2 linked regions of the Urbifossiella limnaea genome follow. The protein of the gene in region 1 interacts with the protein of each later gene in a pairwise test. Links are inferred from orthologs where the notes say so. Each region holds a gene or a part of one and is shown in the gene's direction. Other genes may lie near its edges.

Region 1 (8,081 bases):
GCCGGGGTGAAGTGCTGTGAGTGTTAGTCGATCGCACCGACGAACTCAAGACGTTTCCTGCCAGATTGTTGAACGCCGGACGCGCCGGCTCGTCGCAACCGGAACTCCTCATGACACACCGGCCGGGTCTGCTCCTCGTCGTGCTCGCCTACGTCGGGTTCGTCAGCCTCGGGCTGCCGGACGCCGTCATCGGCGTGGCGTGGCCGTCGGTCCGCGACCGGTTCGGGCTGGCGCAGGCCGCGGCCGGCGTCGTGTTCGCGGCGTCGGGGCTGGGCTACTTCGCCAGCAGCTTCGTCGCCGGCCGACTCGCCCGCGGGCTCGGCATCGGCCTGCTGCTGGGCCTCAGCACGGGCCTCGTCGGGGGTGCGATGTTCGGGTTCGCCGGGGCGCCGCTGTTCGCGCTCTTCGCGGCGTGCGCCGTCGTCCACGGGCTCGGCTCGGGGGCCATCGACGCCGGGCTCAACGGGTACGCGGCGCACCACCTGTCGGCCCGGCACATGAACTGGCTGCACGCCTGCTACTGCTTCGGCGCCATGCTCGGCCCGCTGCTGATGACTGCGGTCCTGAGCGGCGGGCGGCCCTACGCCGCGGGGTACACCGTGGTCGGCGGCGTGATGGCGGCGCTGGCGCTGGTCTTCCTGGCGACGCGGCCGCGCTGGGGCGAGGCGAGCGCCGACCCCGCCGGGGACGCGCCGCCGGTCCGCACCGGCGACGCGCTGCGGCACCCGGCGGTGCTGCTGCACATGGCCGTGTTCTTCGTCTACACCGGGCTGGAGGTGGCGCTCGGGCAGTGGGCGTTCACCGTGCTCACCGAGCACCGCGGCGTCGCGGCCGGGGCGGCGGGTGTGGCCGTCGGCGCGTACTGGGGGAGCATCGGCGTCGGCCGCGTGGTGTTCGGCCTGGTTGCCGAGCGCGTCGGCATCGACCGGCTGCTCCGCGTGTGCATGTTCGCCACCCTCGCCGGTGCGATGTTGTTCGCGGCGCCGCTGCCCGAGTGGGCGGCGTTCGCGGGGCTGGTCGTCGCCGGCGTCGGGCTGGCGCCGGTGTACCCGTGCCTGATGACGCGCACGCCGCAGCGCCTCGGGCCGGGCCTGTCGGCGCACTCGATCGGCTTCCAGGTCGGCGCGGCGATGATCGGGGCGGCGGCCGTCCCCGCGGGGCTCGGGCTTCTGGCGGGTGATGTGGGGTTAGGCGCGGTGCCGACGGCGACACTGATGGTGGCCGCGGGGCTGGGGCTGCTTCACGAAGTGCTGATCGCGCGGGGCGAAGCGCGGTGAAGCCGGGGGACGAGCCCCCGGCCCGCCGCCGTGGGTCAGTTCACCAGCTGGAACGAGTCGAAGAAATCGGCCACGCCGGGGTCGCGGACGGCGGCGTCGGAGCCGCGTACCGTCACCCGGTACAGCCGCGCCCCGACGACGTACACCCGGCCGCGCAGGCTCCGGTCGCCGGCCGTCGCCTCGAACTCCCAGCCGCGGTGCCGCCCGCCCAGCACCAGGAGTTCGCACTTGCCCAGCTTCGACCCGTCGCCCAGTTCGGCCACGGTCGTGTCGCGGAGATGGTCCAGCGCGGCCTGCCGCGCCTTGCCGGCGACGCCCTCCAGCTCGGAGTCGTCGGCGTACCCGGCGGAATAACGGCCGCCGGCGGCCGTCACCGCGTAGGTCGTGAACGTGTGCCCGTCGGCGTCGGCCGTCCCCTTCGTCGGCGACGCCGGGAACCGCGCCTTGAATTTGCCGCCGGTCGAGTGGATGGCCGTGCCCGCCGCCTTCGCCGCCGGCTCGGGGTCGGCCGCCTTCGCCGCCACCCGGTCGGCCGGGTTCGTCCGCTTCGGCGTCGCCGTCGCCAGCCGCTCGGCCGGGTTGCCGCTCGCCGCCGGGAGGTCGCCGAGCAGCGCGAACGAGTCCAGGAACTCGTCCGCCTTCGGGTCGGCCACGAACTCGTCCACGCCCATGACCGCGACCATGTACATGCGGGTTCCGGCGAGGAAGATGCGGCACCGGTACTTCCCCGCCTTCGGGTCGGTGACCGAGGCCAGGCACTCGCGGCCCGGGTAGCGGTCGTGCAGCATCACCCGCTTGGTGTCGATCGTCTTCCCGCCGACGCCCTGCACCGACCCGGCGACGGCGTCGTCGAGCCGCTTCTGCGACAGGGCCAGGGGCTCGGCCGCCGACAGCGGCAGCTCGGCGGTGCCGACCATGTACCCGCCCTTGTTCCCCCACGGCTCCTTCACCCACATGGTGAAGTTGACTCCGAACGCCGACTTGGTCTTCTCCGACGGCGTGCCCGGGAACAGCGCCTTCCACTTGCCGTCGGGCGAGGTGAACTCGGCCATCGGCGGGTTGAGCACGTCCTTGAACTTGCCGCAGCCGCCGGCCAGCAGCGCGGCGGACACGGCGACCAGCAACACGGGGCGCGGCACGGCAGGCCTCCGGGGGCGGTGCGAACTCTGCCCGGAGCCTAGAACACGAACCCTCGCCTGGCGTTCATCGTGTCCAGCGGCGAAGGGGACGAGTTCCGCGGATGCAGCAAGTGGGTTAGACGAAAGAGCGCCGGACCGGTGTGAGGGCTGAAGTGGTTGGGATTCCGTCGCTTGCGGCGATGCACGCCGTGCCACGCCGCGAGCAGCGTCACTTCGCGTCCACGAGGTACAGCCGGTGGAACTGATCGATCGCCGCAGCCACCTTCCCGGCCGTCTCGGGAGCTGACACGGGCGTCGTGAGCATCCAGCCGAATTCGAGCTGCACGGCGTCGAGGCCGTAGTCGCCGCTGTAGGTGCGGACGATGTAGCCGCCGTTGAAGTTATCGTGCTCCTTGCCGTCGAGCTTGGCCGGGTGCGTCTTGAAGCCCGCCCCGCCGAGCAGCCCGAGCAGGCTGTCCGGGCCGCAGTGGGCCTTCTCGCCGAAGCGCTGGCGGAGCAGCGCCACCGTCTTACCGTCCTGCGTGCCGCGGACCACCGAGTCGGGGAAGGTCGCCTGGTTGTGGACGTCGAGGAGCAGACCGCGGCCGTGAACCTTGCGGACTTCCTTGCAGAACCCGGCGAGGGTGTCGTGGTAGGCGTCGTAGACGGGCTTGGCGCGCGGGCTCTCGTAGGCGACGTCGGCCGGCCGGTTGGCGTCGACGTAGCGGCGGCTGAACCGGGCGGTGACGAGGTACGGTCGCTTGCCGGTCTTGAGGAACACTTCAACGGCCAGCGTCGCGGCCAGCTCTTCGGTGCCGGGGTCGCGGCCGGTGTAGAAGCCGTTCGGCCCGGTGGGCAGGCCGACCCCGCGTCGCGTCGGGACGCCGGGAATCTCGCCCGTGCCGCCGTGCGGTGCGGAGATGATGACCGGCATGTTCCCCTTGCGGACGTTGAGGAACGGCGACTCCGGTCGCGCGGCCGGCTCCTGGGCCAGCGCGACGGCGACGGCGGCGAGCGCGGCAACGACCGCCGCGGGGAGGCGCGGGCGACGCATGGCAGTGTCTGTGCGGACGTAGGCGAGCGAGTCTGGCTTCAGTGTACGAGATGGGAGTGAAAAATGAGAACCCGGTTTGGCGCGGGCGGTGCTGGGAAAACGAACAGCCCGGGTGATCGGCCGCCTCTCCCCTCGGCCGACACACCCGGGCTGCTGTATTGGCGAGGTCGAGATCGCGACCCGTGGTGATACCGCCTCTCCCCTCGGCTCACCCCGGCGTCCCGTTCGACCTCTCCGCTTCATGTAAAAGCAGCCGCGGTGCCAATCGCGCCCGCCGCCGCCGCGTTCCGCGCTGACCCGCGCGAAAAACGCTGGGATTCTTGGGGCATTCCCGCCGCCCCGGCCGCACGAAAAAAAGTCCGCCCGGGTTCGTGCCGCGCCGCCGTGCCGGGTGCGAGCGCAATTCGTGCCCGGGGGACGGGCAGGTGGCGGAGGTCGGCGGGCGTAAGACAGAGGGCGGCGCCGGCGTAAACTGGAGAGACCGGAAAGTCGGGGCGGCTTCGTGGCCGATCTATTCCGGCGTCTGCCCTCTGGTCCCTGGCGACTGACATGGCAACCGACATCCGGCTGAAGGACGAGCTGCCGACGATCACCGACCTGCTGGTCGAGTCGTACACCGAGTGCAGCCGGATGAACCACCTGGCGCACGAGCCGCTGCCGAGCCGCGACTCCGTCGCCGACATCCTCGCCGATCTCAGCGAAGTGCTGTACCCCGGCTACGGCCGGCGGCAGAACCTCCACCACGGCAACGTGGGTTACCACGTGGGCGCCCTCGTCGATGGGCTCCACGACAAGCTGACGCAGCAGATCGCCCGCGCCCTGCGCCACGAGCTGTGCGAGGAGAGCCCGCACGTCGACTGCGAGGCCATCGCCCAGCCGAAGGCGATGGAGCTGCTGCGGCGGCTGCCGGACGTGCGGAAGGTGCTGGAGCAGGACGTGGACGCCGCCTACCGCGGCGACCCGGCCGCCCGCAGCCACCACGAGATCATCTTCAGCTACCCCGGCCTCGAAGCGGTGAGCGTGTACCGCGTGGCCCACGAGCTGTACACGCTGGGCGTGCCGTTCATCCCGCGCATGATGACGGAGGCGGCGCACGCCAAGACCGGCATCGACATCCACCCGGGGGCGCGGATCGGGCCGGGCTTCTTCATCGACCACGGCACCGGCGTGGTGATCGGCCAGACGTGCGAGATCGGCGCCGGCGTGAAGCTGTACCAGGGCGTGACGCTCGGCGCCCTGAGCTTCACGAAGGACGACGACGGCAACCTGACGCACGGCAGCTACAAGCGCCACCCCACGCTGAAGGACGGTGTGGTGGTGTACGCGAACGCCACTATCCTGGGCGGCGCCACGGTGGTGGGCGAGCGGAGCGTGATCGGCTCGAACGTGTGGCTGACGGAGAGCGTACCGCCCGACACGACGGTGCTGCTGGAGAAGCCGCGGCTGCGGCTGAAGGGCGCTAAGCCGGCGGCGGACGACGTGTCGCTGATGTACCACATCTAAATGTGACCCGTGCCGGCGGGCGGATCGGGTACGATACGGGTAGTACGCCCGACGGAGGCACCCCATGCCCGCTGCCCTCGACCCGCCGGCCGACCTACTGGAGGCGGCCGTTGCCCTGGACCCCGACCGGTTCGACCGGTTGGTCGCCGGCCTGCTCCGGGTGCGGGCGGAGCGCGTGGCCGGGACGGTCCGGGGCGGCGAAGCGGCCCTCCTCGCACGCATCAACGGGGGGCCGTCCCCGGACGTGTGGAGCGAGTACCACCGCCTCCGCGACCGGCACCGACGGCAGGTGCTCACCCCCGCCGAGTACGCGGAGTTGACCCGTCTGACCGACACGGTCGAGTTGTACCAGGCCGACCGGACGGCCGCGCTGGTGGAGTTGGCGGCCGTGCGCGGGGAGCCGCTCGACCAGGTGCTCCGCGCGCTCGGCATCCCCTGGCCGGCGTCGGGGTGATCCCGTGTCGTCGTCCGTTCGAACCGCGGTGGCGGACCGGGCCGGCGGCTGCTGCGAATACTGTCGCAGTCAGGACCGGTTCGCGGTCCAGTCGTTCGCGGTCGAGCACGTCGAGCCGCAGAGCGGCGGCGGGTCCGACGATGCGGAGAACCTCGCCTACTCTTGTCAGGGGTGCAACAACCACAAGTACACCCGGACCCGCGCGGTAGACCCCGCCACCGGTGCCGAGGTGCCCCTGTTCCACCCGCGCCGCCAACGCTGGTCGGACCACTTCGCGTGGGCGGCCGACTACTCGGAAGTCGTCGGGTTGACGCCAACGGGCCGCGCCACCGTCGCGGCGCTCCGGCTCAACCGCCCCGGCGTGGTCAACCTGCGGACCGTACTCTTTTCGGTCGGCCTCCACCCGCCCGGACCGCCGACTGACGCCGGCCGCTCGCCGCGCCCCCTGCCGCCCGCTACGACTTCCTGATGCTCACCGACCTGATTACCTCCCCCGACCCGGCCGTCCGCAACCGCCCGCTCGCCGCCGCCGTGGCGGCGCTGTCGTACCCCGAACTCCTCGCCGAGCGGCAGACGCTCGACCGCTTCCGCCGCGAGCGCGGCAACCTCTACGACCGCGTCCGCGCCCTGTTCTTCCTGTACGCCATCGACCGGTTCCACCTGCCGACGCGCCCCGAACTCCCCGCCGCCGGTCGCATCCCGCACGCCGGCATCGACCGGCTGATGAACCGCCGGTTCGACGAGGCCGTGCGCCTGTTCCGCGCCGCCGAGGCCGAGCACGGCCCGAGCGACCCGCTGTGCAGCGCCCTCGCCGCCGCGTACCACGCCCTCGCCTTCCAGACGCTCGCCGACCAGGTCCGCGCCAGCGTCCGCGGCGCCGCCGGCAACCGCTGGATGTTCCGCGCCGGCGACCCCGCCGACCACCCGCTCCGCGTCCGCCCCGAGTTGCTGAGTCGCCCCCACGCCGGCGCCCCCTTCCCCGTGCTGCGCGAGCGGACGCCGGTGCGGATGGACCTGTCCCACTCGTGCTGGTCGGACATCTTCTTCCTCGGCATGGACTACCCCGAGGGCGCCCGCGTCCTGAACGTGTCCATCGACCTCGGCGTCCACGGCCGCGATAGCGTGCCGAAGCCGCCGATCGAGGTGTACTTCCGCGTCATCGACGAGCCCGTGCTGCGACTGGTGAGCGTGGACCTGGACGCCGCCGCGGACGTGAAGTCGTTGCCCGAGGTGTTCGACTTCGCCCGCGATTACCTCGGCCTACTGAAGGCCGCGGTGATCGCGTCGGGCGTGATCCCGCCGGGGCTCGAAGGGTCACGCGCCGACCTGCGCCAGGTGCTCGACGTACTCGTCGGCCCGGGCCTCGGCATCGAACTGGTCAGCGCCGTGAACGACATCCCGAAGGGCTCGCGCCTCGCCGTTTCGACGAACCTGCTGGCCGGCCTGATCGCCGTGTGCATGCGCGCGACCGGGCAGGCGAAGGCGCTCACCGGTTCGCTCGCGGAGCCGGAGCGCCGGCTGGTCGCGGCGCGGGCCATCCTCGGCGAGTGGCTCGGCGGCAGCGGCGGCGGCTGGCAGGACAGCGGCGGCGTCTGGCCCGGCATCAAGCTCATCGAGGGGACCGTCGCCGCGGAGGGCGACCCCGAGCACGGCGTCAGTCGCGGACGCCTGTTGCCACGGCACACCGTCTTCGGCCCGGAGGAGGTTTCGGAGGCGAACCGCCGGAAGCTCGAAGACAGTTTGGTGCTCGTCCACGGCGGCATGGCCCAGAACGTCGGCCCGGTGCTGGAGATGGTGACCGAAAAGTACCTGCTGCGCGACGACGCCGAGTGGCAGGCCCGGCAGGCGGCGCTCGGCATCTTCGACGAGATCGCCGACGACCTGAAGCGCGGCGACGTCCCCGCCCTCGGCGCCGCGACGACGCGCAACTTCGCCGGGCCGATTCAGACGATCATCCCCGCGGCGTCGAACGCCTTCACGGAGGGGCTGATCGCCGCGAGCCGCGCGCGGTTCGGCAGCGATTTCTGGGGCTTCTGGATGCTCGGCGGCATGAGCGGCGGCGGCATGGGGTTCATCGTCGCGCCGCACCGCAAGGCCGAGGCGCAAGACTTCCTCCTGGAAGAGATGCGTCGGCAGCGGGAGGCCTTGAAGCACTCGCTGCCGTTCGCCATGGCGCCGGTCGTGTACGACTTCGCCGTCAACCCGCGCGGCACGCACGCCGACCTCCTCCCCGCCGGCGCCGAGTTGCTGCCGCGCGGCTACTACGCGCTGCTCGTGCCGCGCTGGCTGCGCGAGGACGCGCGGCTCATCCCGGCGTCACGGCGCGGCGAGCTGGAGCGCGTCGGCGCCGCGGCCCGCGCCCCGGAGTTGGCCGGCCTCGTCGAGTCGCTGTTCGACCGCATGGTGCCGGCGGCGGCGGCGTCGTCGAGCGCCCGGCCGGAAGCGCTGGCGGCATTGCTGACGGCGAACGGCTTCGACCGCGCCGAGCACGAGCGCATCCGCGACGACCTCCGCCGCGGCCGCATCGGCCTGGCGCAGAACCGCCTCGCGGCGTCCACCGTCGTGGAAGACGTGCAGCCAGGCGACGTGACCGACTGCCGCGGCGGCGTCCCCGCGGAGGTCGTGCGGCGTGGCGAGCAGGCGCTGGCCGCGGGCGAGCTCGCGGTCGTGACGCT
Region 2 (5,413 bases), 4.0 Mb from region 1 along the record:
CTGGCCGGCGTGGCGGGGGCGGTGGGTGCCATCTGCGTGATCTTCGCCAGCAAAGCGGCGGTGGACGCGGCGAAGGCCGAACAGGTGAACCCGGCGACGTACCGCGTCTACATCGCCCCGTTGATCTTCTGCCTGGCCCCGCTCATCAACACGCTGCTGAGCCTGGTGTGGCACCCGGACCCGAAGACCGGCGACTGGTCCGTCTTCCACTTCGACGTGCCCGGGTGGAAGCTGTGGGCCGGCATCGTGCTGGTGTCGCTCGGCACCTTCCTGGTGCTGATGTCGAAGGAGGAGGCGGAGGCAGGTAAGGGTGCGCCGAAGCCCGCGGCCCCGACGCCCGAAACCCCGGGCGCGTCATGACCCCCGAGGACGCGGTCCAGCGCTGCAACACCATCCTGGCGCACGCCTGGATGGTGCGCACGTTCCTGAAGCACGCCGACGAGGTTCAGGACAACGAGGACATGCTCGACGTGCCGCGGACGCTGTACGACAGCATCCGCGCCGTGGAGCCGGCGTACCAGCGCGGCGACCACGCCGACTACCTGCGGCGGCTGAAGGGGAAGCTGCCGAAGCTGCGCCGCGCGGCGGAACACTTCGCCGCGCACTTCCGCGATTTCTCGCCGCACACCAACTTCGAGATGGCCGACCTCAGCCTCCGCGGAGTCGTCCGGGAGTTGGAGGAGGTGTTCTCCGCCCTCGCACTCCCGCCCGGGTAACAACCACCTGCGCCGTCAAGTCGGCGTCCTTGTCCGACCGCGCCCGCAGGGGTAGAAAGCCGTCACCCTCAACGCCCAACTCCCCCTCCCGAAGGACGCGCCGATGGCCGCCGACCCCACCTTTCGCGGACACGTTTTCGACGACATCACCCAGACCGTCGGCGCCACGCCCCTCGTCAAGCTCCGCCGCGTCGTCGGCGACGCCAAGGCCACCGTCGTCGGGAAGCTGGAGAACTTCAACCCGCTGTGGTCCGTCAAGGACCGCATCGGCGTCGCGATGATCGACGCCGCCGAGAAGGCGGGGAAGATCACCAAGGACACTCTCATCATCGAGCCGACCAGCGGCAACACCGGCATCGGCCTCGCGTTCGTCTGCGCCGCTCGCGGCTACCAGTTGGCCGTAACCATGCCCGAGAGCATGTCGCTCGAACGGCAGCGCCTGCTGAAGGCGTTCGGGGCCAAGCTGTACCTCACGCCGCGCGAGACGGGCATGCGCGGGGCCGTGAACCGGGCCAAGGAGCTGTTCCAGGAGTTCGGCGGCGAGCCGAAGGCGTTCATCCCCCAGCAGTTCGAGAACCCCGCCAATCCGGAGGTTCACCGCCGCACGACTGCCGAGGAAATCTGGCGCGCCACCGGCGGCAACATCGACATCCTGGTGTGCGGCGTCGGCACCGGCGGTACGATCACCGGCTGCGGCGAGGTGCTGAAGGCCCGCAAGCCCGGGGTGAAGTGCGTGGCCGTGGAGCCGGCCGCGAGCCCGGTGCTGACGCAGCACGTCGTGCAGGGCGTGCCGAAAGACCAGGTGAAGCCAGGGCCGCACAAGATTCAAGGGATCGGCGCCGGGTTCGTGCCGGGCGTGCTGAACACCGCCGTGATCGACGAGGTGTTCCAGGTGACCGACGACGAGGCGTTCGAGATGGCCCGCCGGCTGGCGAAGGAAGAGGGGATGCTGTGCGGCATCTCCTGCGGCGCGGCCGCGGCCGCGGCGGTGAAGGTGGCGAAGCGGCCGGAGAACGCCGGCAAGGTAATCGTGGTGGTGCTGCCGGACCTGGGCGAGCGCTACCTCTCGACGGCGCTCTACCCGCAGGATTAACGACCAGGGCGCGACCTGGCGGACTCACCCGCCGCCCGGTCGCACCCGCCCGGAATTCACTTCGCGCCCAGGCAGTAGATCGTGCCGCGGTCGGTGCCGAACAGTACGCAGTCCGGGCCGACCGCCACCGACCCCGACACCGGCCCGTCCACCTCCACCTCCTGCACCTTCCGCCCGCTCATCAGGTCGAGGACGTACAAGGAGGCGGCACGCGACAGGCTGCCGACGTACACCCGCTCGCCCACCACCACCGGCGAGGCGTCCACCACGCCGTCGGTCGTAAAGCTCCACACCTGCTTGCCGGTGGCGCGGTCGATGCCGTACACCTTAGCGTCGCGGCTGCCGGCCACGACCACGTCCTTCGTCACCGCCGCGGAGGCGTAGAACGGCTGCTGGCGCGTCGGCGCCTCGAACGCCCACAACTTCTTCTTCTGCTTCCAGTCCACGGCCACCACCTGGTTCGCCATCGTGCCGACGTAGGCCACGTCGCCCGCCACCGCCGCCGTCGCCGCGGCCTGGCCGTCGAGCTCGATCGCGCCGATCTCCTTCCCCGTCTTGGCGTTCAGGACGTGGAACTTACTGTCGCACCCGGCCACGAACGTGGTGTCGCCGATCACCACCGGGGAGCCGTTGACGGGGCCGTCGGTCCGCACGTCCCACAGCTTCTTCCCCTCCGGGGAGAGGCAGTACAGCGTCGAGTCGTGGGAGCCGATGAGGACGTTGTTGCCGTGGAAGTTGCAGCCCGAGGTGATCTCGCCTTCCGTCTCGAACGCCCAGAGTTGCTTGCCGTCGGCGGCCGACAGGCAGAAGAACTTGCCGTCCAGGTTGCCGACATAGACCTTACCGTCCTTCACGCTCGGCGACGCCTTCAGGTGGCCGAGCTTGACCTTCCACTTCTCCTTGCCGGTGGACAGTTCGAGGGCGTACAGGTGCTTGTCGAACGAGCCGACGTACACGACCCCGCCGACGACCGCGGGGGCGCCCTCGATGGCGTCGCCGGTTTTGAACTTCCAGCGCTCGGCGAGTTGGTCCGGGAGCTTGGCGGTGCCGACGCCACTCATGAGAGGGTCGCCGCGGAACAACGGCCAGTCGGCCGACGCGGCGGGGGTCAGCAGGAGCAGCACGAGCAGGGCGCGACGCATGGCGAACTCCCGGAGAAGAAACCTCACGCAGAGGCGCAGAGCCGCAGAGAGAAAACCAGAGGGGATACTCGTGCGGCCGGCCGGTCTTACTCTGCGGCTCTGCGCCTCTGCGCGAGACTGTCTTTTCTTCACCACGCGGCGCGGTACAGCCCCAGGATGTCGGCCTCGCTCACCTCGCGCGGGTTGAACCGCGCCGTCCACTGCTGATTCGCCTCCTCGGCGAGGAGTGGCAGGATCGACTCCGACACGCCGCACTCCTTCAGGGTCCGAGGCAGCCCCGCCGCCGACAGCATCGCCGTTACCCGGTCGGCCAGCGCGCCCGCGGAGCCGGCCAGGTCGGCGTACAGGTCGCCCACCGCAGCGGCGTTGAAGCGGACGACGTGCGGCAGCATCACGCCGACGGCGACGCCGTGGGTGACGCCGTAGTGGGCCGTCAGCGGGTTGGCGCACGAGTGGCAGACCCCGAGCATCGCGGCCTCGATCGCCATCCCCGCGAAGTGCGCCCCGAGCAGCATCGCCGACCGCGCCGCCAGGTCCGTCGGGTGGCTCATCACCCGCTCGAAGTTCGGCTCCAGCTGCCGGAACGCGGCATGCGAGTACGTCTGCGACAGTGGGTTCCGCCTGGCGCACACGAACGACTCGACCGCGTGCGCCACCGCGTCGATGCCGGTGACCGCGCTCACCAGCTTCGGCTGCGACAGCGTAACCTCGGGGTCGAGGATCGAGACGCGGAAGGCGGCCTGCTTGTCGCCGCAGGCCATCTTCAGGTGCGAGCGCTCGTCGGTGATGAGGGCGTAGCTCTGGGCCTCGCTGCCGGTGCCGGACGTGGTCGGCACGCCGACGGACGGGAGCATCGGCTTCGTCGCCTTGCCGTGGCCCTTGTAGTCGGCCATGCGGCCGCCGTTGGTCAGGAGGAAGTTCACCCCCTTGGCGCAGTCCATCGAGCTGCCGCCGCCGACGGCCGCGATCAGGTCGACGCGGTGCGTCCGCGCGAACACCACCCCGGCGGCCACCTCGCGCTCGGTCGGGTTCTCCTTCACCCCGTCGAACACGAACGCCTCCAGCCCGGCCTCCTCGATGGCCGCGACGGCGCGCTGCGGGTGCCCGGCGGCTTCGAGGCCGGGGTCGGTGACGAGCAGGACGCGGGTGCCGCCGAGTTCGCGGGCCACCTCGCCCAGGCGGGCGAGGCTGCCGGACCCGAAGACGACGCGGCCGAGCGGCTGGAAGTCAAACGCCGGCGGGGGTGCGGGCGTGCTGGAGCGCCCGCTGCTTGTAGAGGTGGGTGAACAGGTTCCCTTCATGCGGCTGGTCCCACGTCAGTCGGTTGGTCGGCAGCGGCCCGATGTTCAGTCGCTCGACCGTCGGGCAGGCCAGGGCGTCCGCGATGAAGGCGGGGTCGTCGGACAGGACGGTCGCGGCCAGGGTGTACCCGATCCGCTTCAGCACGTCCTGCTGAGGCCATTCTATCACGCTGGCATACGGGAACAGGAACTCCTTGTTCGCCAGCGGGTGGTCCGGGCTCTCACAGCGGACGATGGTCGGAAGGAGCCATGCGACGCGCCCCTCCTTGACGAGTCGGGGCGTGCCACGGAGCTTTTGCGTCACGTCCACCGCGCCGGGCTCCTTCAGCCCCTCGTCGATCATGTTGTTGATCGCCTCGGCGACCGACGGGTTGGCGAACGCGCTGACCTCGCACGCCGGGTCGTCCCACGGCCGGGCCTTGGCGCCGGCGAGCCGCTTCGCCAGCCCTTCAGCGATCGCGTCGGCGTTCCGGGGCGTCCACACCGCCGAGGCGTTGACGCACGCCCGGCCGCCGTTCGCAGCGATGCCCTCCACCATCACGTCGAGGTGCTTCTCCCACTGGTCGGCCTGGTCCTCGCCGAAGATGAACTTGCTGTAGCCGGTGCCGTGAATCTCGACGCGGTGGTCGCTCTTGTACGGGGCCATCGTGCGGTCGTCGCCGAAGGCCATGCTGCGGCCGCACAGGCGGAGGATGTCCGCCGCACCGGCGTGGTCGGTCGGCAGGAACGCGAGGGCGCTCGCCGGCACCCCCGCCTTGAGAAACGCTTGCAGGACGCGGTACGGCGTCCACGGCTCCTCGCGGCCCGGCTTCACGAGCAGGGGAATCTTGAACGCGATCGTCGGCACCCACAGCGAGTGGACGCCGGGCGAGTTCGACGGCAGCACCGCCCCGAACACGTCGGTGGTGGGGTAGAACGCCTGCATCCGGCCGCCGCGGGTGGTGTACCCGGCGTCGAGCGCGTCGAGGGGCAGGCCGCGCGTCAGCCCGCCAATCACTTCTTCGATGTGAGACAGAACGTAGTGCACCTTGCGGGCGTTGCGGTCGCAGAAGACGACGGGGCTGCCCGTGGTGGAGGACAGGTTGCGGACGTACTGGTCGAACGTGAGTTCGGCGTCGCCGCAGGGGAGGGCGGCGTTGAGGAAGTAGTCGGCGGCCTTCT

What was found.
Region 2: the proteins of epsC (region 1) and cysK interact in binary tests that used the Escherichia coli proteins (3 or more experiments, as listed by UniProt). The link is inferred for Urbifossiella limnaea from one-to-one orthologs.

Annotation. Positions count from the first base shown.
Region 1 is NZ_CP036273.1:6,354,270-6,362,350, forward strand. What follows is about bases 3,093-5,975. They hold epsC (serine O-acetyltransferase EpsC), read left to right. Parts: upstream 3,093-3,998; coding sequence 3,999-4,952; downstream 4,953-5,975. Other genes in these bases: ETAA1_RS25865 (N-formylglutamate amidohydrolase), read right to left, coding at 3,093-3,449; ETAA1_RS25875 (hypothetical protein), read left to right, coding at 5,017-5,406; ETAA1_RS25880 (HNH endonuclease), read left to right, coding at 5,411-5,875; ETAA1_RS25885 (UTP--glucose-1-phosphate uridylyltransferase), read left to right, coding at 5,875-5,975. In the rest of the region: ETAA1_RS25855 (MFS transporter), read left to right, coding at 111-1,277; ETAA1_RS25860 (hypothetical protein), read right to left, coding at 1,313-2,416; more of ETAA1_RS25865, read right to left, coding at 2,625-3,092; more of ETAA1_RS25885, read left to right, coding at 5,976-8,081.
Region 2 is NZ_CP036273.1:2,396,584-2,401,996, forward strand. What follows is about bases 1-2,814. They hold cysK (cysteine synthase A), read left to right. Parts: upstream 1-819; coding sequence 820-1,809; downstream 1,810-2,814. Other genes in these bases: ETAA1_RS09525 (hypothetical protein), read left to right, coding at 1-360; ETAA1_RS09530 (hypothetical protein), read left to right, coding at 357-716; ETAA1_RS09540 (outer membrane protein assembly factor BamB family protein), read right to left, coding at 1,866-2,814. In the rest of the region: more of ETAA1_RS09540, read right to left, coding at 2,815-2,951; ETAA1_RS09545 (iron-containing alcohol dehydrogenase), read right to left, coding at 3,080-4,252; ETAA1_RS09550 (aldehyde dehydrogenase family protein), read right to left, coding at 4,179-5,413.